2 regions of the Micromonospora sp. C81 genome follow, and region 1 is predicted to be linked to the other one. Evidence: riboswitches for the same ligand, from Rfam matches in the RefSeq annotation. Region 1 holds a riboswitch; the other holds the start of a gene.

Region 1 (3,171 bases):
GGGTGGTGTCTTCGTCGTCCTCGTCTGTCGGCGCGGCGGCCGGCCGACCGTTGCGCAGCCGTCGGTCGATCCAGTTGACGACGTGCGTCAGCGGGACGGTCAGCGCCAGGTAGAACACCCCTGCCAGCAGCAGCGCCGACTCGTTGCCGGTGGTGGCCGCGTAGTCCTGCCCGATCCGGAACAGCTCCCGCTGGCTGGCCACCAGCCCGAGGAAGTAGACCAGACTGGAGTCCTTGATCAGCGCGATGAGCTGGTTGACCCAGGCCGGCAGCACCCGCCGGATGCCCTGCGGGATGATCACCAGCCGCATCGAGTCGGACCAGGAGAAGCCGAGAGCACGGGCACCCTCCAACTGGGCGGCCTCCACCGACTGGATGCCGGAGCGGAAGATCTCCCCGATGTACGCGGCGGCGATGAGCGACAGCGCCAGGATCCCCAGCGGGTAGGGGTCCGGTCCCCAGACCTGCATGCCCAGCGGGGCCAGCCCGACGCCGATCAGCAGGATCGTGGCCGCGGCCGGCAGGCCACGGAACACGTCGGTGTAGACCCGCGCCGGCCAGCGCAGCCACCGGCTGCGGGAGATTCCGGCGACGGCCAGCAGCAGGCCCAGCACCGAGCCGAGCAGGGCGGCGGAGACCGCCAGGATCAGCGTGTTGGGCAGCCCGACGGTCAGCATCTCGGGCAGAGCCTCGCCCATCGCCTCCCAGTCGAAGAAGGTTTCCCACAGGGTGCTCAACGGATCCATCGGTTGCCTCTCCTACCGCCCTGCTCGCTCGTCACCGGTTCAGGACGCGGTCGACGCGGACGCCGACGGCGCAACGGACGCGGACGCTGACGGCGCAGCGGACCCGGACGCCGACGGCGCAACGGACGCGGACGGTGCCGCCACGGTGCCGCTGCCCGGCGTGAAGTCCGCCGGGATCGGCCGGCCCGGGTAGTACTGCGCCTGCAACCGGCTCCACGTGCCGTCCGCGATGACCTCGTCGAGGCCCTTGTTCAGCGCCTCGCGCAGCTTGTCGCTGCCCTTGGCGACGGCGTACGCGGTCGGCGCCGGGCTGAGCTGCTTGGCAGCCACGGTGATCTTGCCGTTGCTGTCGGCGGCCGACTTCTCGCCGATCTCGGCCGGGGCGATCCACGCGTCGGCGGTGCCGGCCTTGAGCTGGTTGATCGCGCCGTTGTAGTCCGGCACCCGCACCGGGTCGAGCTGCTTGCCGCTGGCGTAGTCGTCCTGGACGGTGCCCTGCACCACCACGACCCGCTTGCCGGCGAGCTGGTCGAAGCCGGTGATCGGGGAGCCGGCCGGGACGTCCAGGCCGAAGTAGCCGAAGTCGTAGCCGTTGCCGAAGTCGACTGTCTTCTTCCGCGCCTCGGTGATGGTGATCGAGGAGCTGCCGACGTCGAACTTGCGGTTGTTGACCTGGGAGAGCAACGCGGAGAAGTCGGTGCCGACGAACTCCACGGTGAGGCCGAGCTTGCCGGCCACAGCGGTCAACAGGTCGTTGTCGAAGCCGGTGAACTTCCCGTCCTTGAGGAAGACGTTCGGCGGGGCGTCGGTCAGGGTGCCGGCCCGCAGCACGCCCGGCTGGGCCAGGCCGTACGGGTTGGCGGCGGCGTCGGACGAGCTGTCGTCGCCGCAGGCGGTGAGCGCGCTGGCGGCCAGGATGGCGGCCGCGCCGAGGGCGGCGGCACGGGTCAGGGCAGGAAGAAGTCGCACGGGTGTCTCCGAGAGGTCGTGTCTCGGCACGCACGGGTGTGCGTCGCCGACGGTGCGCCCGATGGGCGTACCGGTGAGGGAGAGGGTTCGGGAGAAGTGCTGCGCTAGTGCGTCATGCCGCGACAGGCGGCGCTGCACATTCGCATCATGTCCACGTGCCGTCGCCGGGTCAGTGCCGGCGAGGGCCAACCGGCGCGGAGTTCCGCGACGTCGGTCGGTGGGGTGGTGCTGAGGATGCGCATGGTTCTCCCGGGTCTGTGCTGACCTGGGTGCCAGGCCACGCTTGCACCGACGTCGTGCCGGTGCCTGGTCTTCACCCGGGGCACCCCACCGCGGAGGAGGGTTGCCGGCCAGCGAGCCGGGGCTTCGCGCTGGCGCTCATGACCTGGGCCGAGGCTAGCAGCAGGCACCGGTGGATCGTCCAGTCGTTATGACCACGCTCACCGCGACGAGGTGCCCGGCCCCGCAGGTCAGCCGGCATGTACGTGCGGCCGGCGGCGCGGGTCGGGCTCCTGGCGGCGCAGGATCTCCCGGGTCACCGAGGCGATCGCACCCTGCCCGAACGCCAGATAGCGCAGGATGTTGCGGCCCGGGCTGCCCTCGCTCCACTCGAAGTAGATGTGTGGGCGTCGCCGGCTCCGGTCGCGGATCTCCAGCAGCAGGGCGGCGAGCGCGGTGGGCACCGAGGAGCTGGCCAGGCTGAGCACCGGAAAGCGGTGGTCCGCCATGCTGCCGCGGACCAGCAGCTCGGTTTCGAAGTCCGAGGGGTCGGTGACGTGCACTTCGACGAAGATGACGTCGCTGTCGTCGGGGAAGTCGTTGTCCGCCATGGTCTGTGCCAGCTTGGCGCGGTACTCCGCCACGTCCCGGTGGTCGGGTTCGTGCGCGATGAGGCGGATCCGCCGCCCGCTGCGCTCGTCGATCATCCGGGTCGCGACCGTGTCCAGCTCGACCTGGCTGACCCGCAGCTCGTAGGCCCGGGACAACCGGGAGAGCACCGAGACCACGATGATCGCGCTGATGAAGCAGGCCGCGATCTTGACGCCGTCGGGGCGTTCCACCACGTTCGCCACCGTGGTGTAGATGAAGATCACCGCGATGGTTCCGAACGCGATGGTGCGGCCGTGCTGCCGTCGCCGTCTTGCCGCGAGCGTCACCGCCGTCGCCGCCGACGTGATCAACACCAGGACCCCGGTGGCGTACGCGCCGCCCTGCGCGTCCACGCTGGCCTCGAAGAGGATCGTGATCAGGAACGCCACCGCGGTGAAGACCAGCACCAGCGGCCGGACCGCACGCGCCCAGGTCGGTGCCATGCCGTAGCGCGGCAGATACCGGGGTACGAGGTTGAGCAGACCGGCCATCGCCGACGCCCCCGCGAACCAGAGGATCCCGATGGTGGACAGGTCGTAGACGGTGCCGAACACCTCCCCGAGGTGCTCGTGCGCCAGGTAGGCCAG
Region 2 (3,171 bases), on a different contig from region 1:
AGAACTTCAAAAGTCTTCGGCGAAATGCCCTCCCGCACGGAGCATCTTGCGCCGTCCGGTTCCTGCCGTCAAGTCCGTAGCGGCGGGTTTTCCACACTCACAGCTAAAACCCAGTTACGGAGTGATCGACTCGGTTTCACTGAAGTCGGGGTGTCCAGTCAGCCCGGACACCCCGATTTCCGTAAACCCGAGTGGATCAAGACCGGCAGCGGGTCAGCCCAGGAGGCCGGCGTCGCGGGCGGCGCGCAGCGACGGCTTGATGTGGTGGGTAGGCCCAACCTGACCGGCCACCGCGTCGATGGTCTTCAGACCCTCGCCGGTGTTGAACACCACGGTCTCCGCCGTCGGGTCGAGCCGGCCGGACTCGACCAACTTGCGCAGCACCGCCACTGTCACCCCACCGGCGGTCTCCGCGAAGACGCCGGTGGTGCGGGCCAGGTCGCGGATGCCCGCCCGGATCTCGTCGTCGTCGGCGTACTCCATCCAACCGCCGGTGCGACGGACCGCCTCCAACGCGTAGAGGCCGGCGGCGGGGTCGCCGATGTTGAGCGACTTGGCGATGCCGGTGGGCTTGACCGGGGTGATCGTGTCGGTGTCGGCGTGCAGGGCCGTGGCGATCGGGTTGCACCCGGCGGACTGCGCGCCGAAGACCTTCCAGCCGCCGGCCGGCGCCTCGACCAGACCGATCTCCACCAGCTCGGAGAACGCCTTGTCAATCTTGGTGAGCAGCTCGCCGCTGGCCATCGGGATCACCACCTGCGCCGGGATCCGCCAACCGAGCTGCTCGGCCACCTCGTAGCCGAGCGTCTTGGAGCCCTCCGCGTAGTACGGGCGGACGTTCACGTTGACGAACGCGGTGTCCTCGAACTCGTCGGTCTCCACCAGCTCGCCACAGAGCCGGTTGACGTCGTCGTACGAGCCGTCGATGGCGACCAGCTCGCCCCCGTAGACGGCAGTGGTGATGACCTTGCCCTGCTCCAGGTCGCTGGGGATGAAGACCACCGAGGGCACCCCGGCGCGGGCGGCGTGCGCGGCCACCGAGTTGGCCAGGTTGCCGGTCGACGCGCAGGCGAACCGGGTGAAGCCGAGCGCCTTCGCGGCGGTGAGCGCCACCGAGACGACCCGGTCCTTGAACGAGTGGGTGGGGTTGGCACTGTCGTCCTTGACCCAGAGCTGCGCGGTGATGCCCAGCTCGGCGGCAAGGTGCGGGGCCGCCACCAGCGGGGTCAACCCCGGGTCGAGGGTGACCCGGCTGGCCGGGTCCTGACCGGCGGGGAGCAGTGCGGCGTACCGCCAGATGTTCTTCGGCCCGGCCTCGATCTGCTCGCGGGTGACCGCCGCCAGGGCGGCCGTGTCGTAGTCGACCTCCAACGGGCCGAAACACTCGTAGCAGGCGTGCTGGGCGGCGAGCGGGTAGCGCGCCGAACAGGCGCGACAGACCAGGGCGCGGGCGGGGCTGGCGGAGGTGTCGATGCCGGAGGCGGCGAGCGTCGACGTCATGTCGAGAGTCCTCTCATCTTTCCCCGCATCGCACGGTGCGGCGGGGACGGAATTGGCACCTGCCCCGCGGGTCGCTCAGCGGTGAGCGCGCGGGGTGGTTGCCGGGGCGTCGTCGGGCCGTATCCCTCAGCCCCTCTGGATGAGGTATGCAGTTGTGTCGTCGAGTCTAGGCAAAGCCGGGCGCGGCCTCCAGGGCAGATCCCAGGTAGTGGGTCAGCGGACGCTCACCGCTGCGGGGTCGGTCACCGCGATCGGGTCCGTGACCGCTGTGGTCCGGGGCAGTGCCGCGGCTCGGGTCCGGGGCCGGGTGGCGAGGTTCGCGGCGACCAGGGCGGCGATCGTGATGGCGGCCCCGACCAGCTCGACGGGCTCCGGGCGGTAGCCGCGGGCGATCTGCACCGCGAACGTGGTCACCGGGACCAGGTTCATGAACAACGCGGCGTTGGCGGCACCGAGTCGCTGCACGCCGGTGTTCCAGGCCAGGACCGCGACCACGGCGCCGAGGATCACCGCGTACGCCAGTTGCGGGGTGACCGCCACGAGGTCGGCGGCGGCCGGCGCGTGCTGCCAGCCGACGGCGTCGGCGCCGATGCTCGCGGCCAGCATCGCGGCCGTGCCGGCGAGTGCGGTCAGCGTGGTGAAGCGCAGCGGCGACCACTCGCCGAAGCGGCTGGCACCGTGCGTGTAGATGCCCCAGCCGAGCACCGCGCCGATCATCATCAGCCCACCGAGACCGAACTGACCGAGCCCGCTCAGGCTCCCGCGGGTGATCACCAGGCCGACACCGAGGAGCGCCACCAGGGAGAGGCCCAGCAGGAGCGGCTTCGGGCGTACGCCGTCACGGGCCCAACGGACCAGTTGGGTGATCAAGGGGGTGGTGGCCACGAAGAGCGCGACCTGCTGCGGGGCGGCGTGTTCGAGGGCCAGGCTGGTGAGCAGGTTGAAGCCGGCGAAGCCGACCACTCCGAGCACCACCACCTCGGCCGTCCGGCCGCCCGACCGCAGCGCGCCGGCACCCTCCCGGAGCAGGAGGACGGCGACCAGGATGACGGCGGCGAGAAGGTAGCGGGCAGTGGTCAGGTTGAGCGGGTCGACCCGGGTCAGGGCGCTGGCCAGGACCGGGAACATCACTCCCCAGGCGAGCACGGCGAGCAGCGGGTAGGCGGCGGCGCGGGATCGCATCGTCAGCTCCAATGTTCGAGTATCGTCGAACCAACGGAACCGACAGTAGGAGCTTGTTCGATAATTGTCGAACAAGGGTTACACTGGTCACATGGAGCCGCACGAACCCGAACTGACCGCCGTACCGGTCACCGCCGTGCTGGCCGCACTCGCCGACGATGTGCGGTTGCAGATCGTCCGGGCGCTCGCCGAGGGCGGCGAGGCCGCCTGCGGCAGCTTCGACTTCGGCGTCTCCAAGGCGACCCGCAGCCACCACCTCAGGGTGCTGCGCGAGGCCGGCCTGACCCGCACCCGCGCCGCCGGCACCAGCCGCCTGGTCCGACTCCGCCGCGACGAGCTGAACAAGCTCTACCCCGGCCTCCTGGACGCGGTCCTCAGCCCTCGCCCGCCGGCCTGACCCCCGCCACCACCGTCGCCGAGCGCGTCGCCGGAGCCGCCTCGTCGAGGCCCCGGCGACGCGCGGCACACGTGCGGTCAGACAGCCACCGA

The links. Region 1 has a riboswitch for S-adenosylmethionine ahead of KBX46_RS20145 (ABC transporter substrate-binding protein). Riboswitches for the same ligand answer to the same signal wherever they lie in the genome.
Region 2: linked by a shared signal. The riboswitch ahead of thrC (threonine synthase) and the one ahead of KBX46_RS20145 (ABC transporter substrate-binding protein) in region 1 are both predicted to bind S-adenosylmethionine.

Annotation. Positions count from the first base shown of each region.
Region 1 covers NZ_JAGPXS010000012.1:75,669-78,839, forward strand. Annotated here, with positions in the region: gene KBX46_RS20140 (amino acid ABC transporter permease) at 1-745, opposite strand, end outside; gene KBX46_RS20145 (ABC transporter substrate-binding protein) at 785-1,714, opposite strand; SAM riboswitch class IV at 1,989-2,100, opposite strand; gene KBX46_RS20150 (amino acid transporter) at 2,185-3,171, opposite strand, start outside.
Region 2 covers NZ_JAGPXS010000002.1:279,685-282,855, forward strand. Annotated here, with positions in the region: gene thrC (threonine synthase) at 214-1,500, opposite strand; SAM riboswitch class I at 1,511-1,646, opposite strand; gene KBX46_RS04830 (DMT family transporter) at 1,714-2,682, opposite strand; gene KBX46_RS04835 (helix-turn-helix transcriptional regulator) at 2,774-3,079, shown strand; gene KBX46_RS04840 (DoxX family protein) at 3,157-3,171, opposite strand, start outside.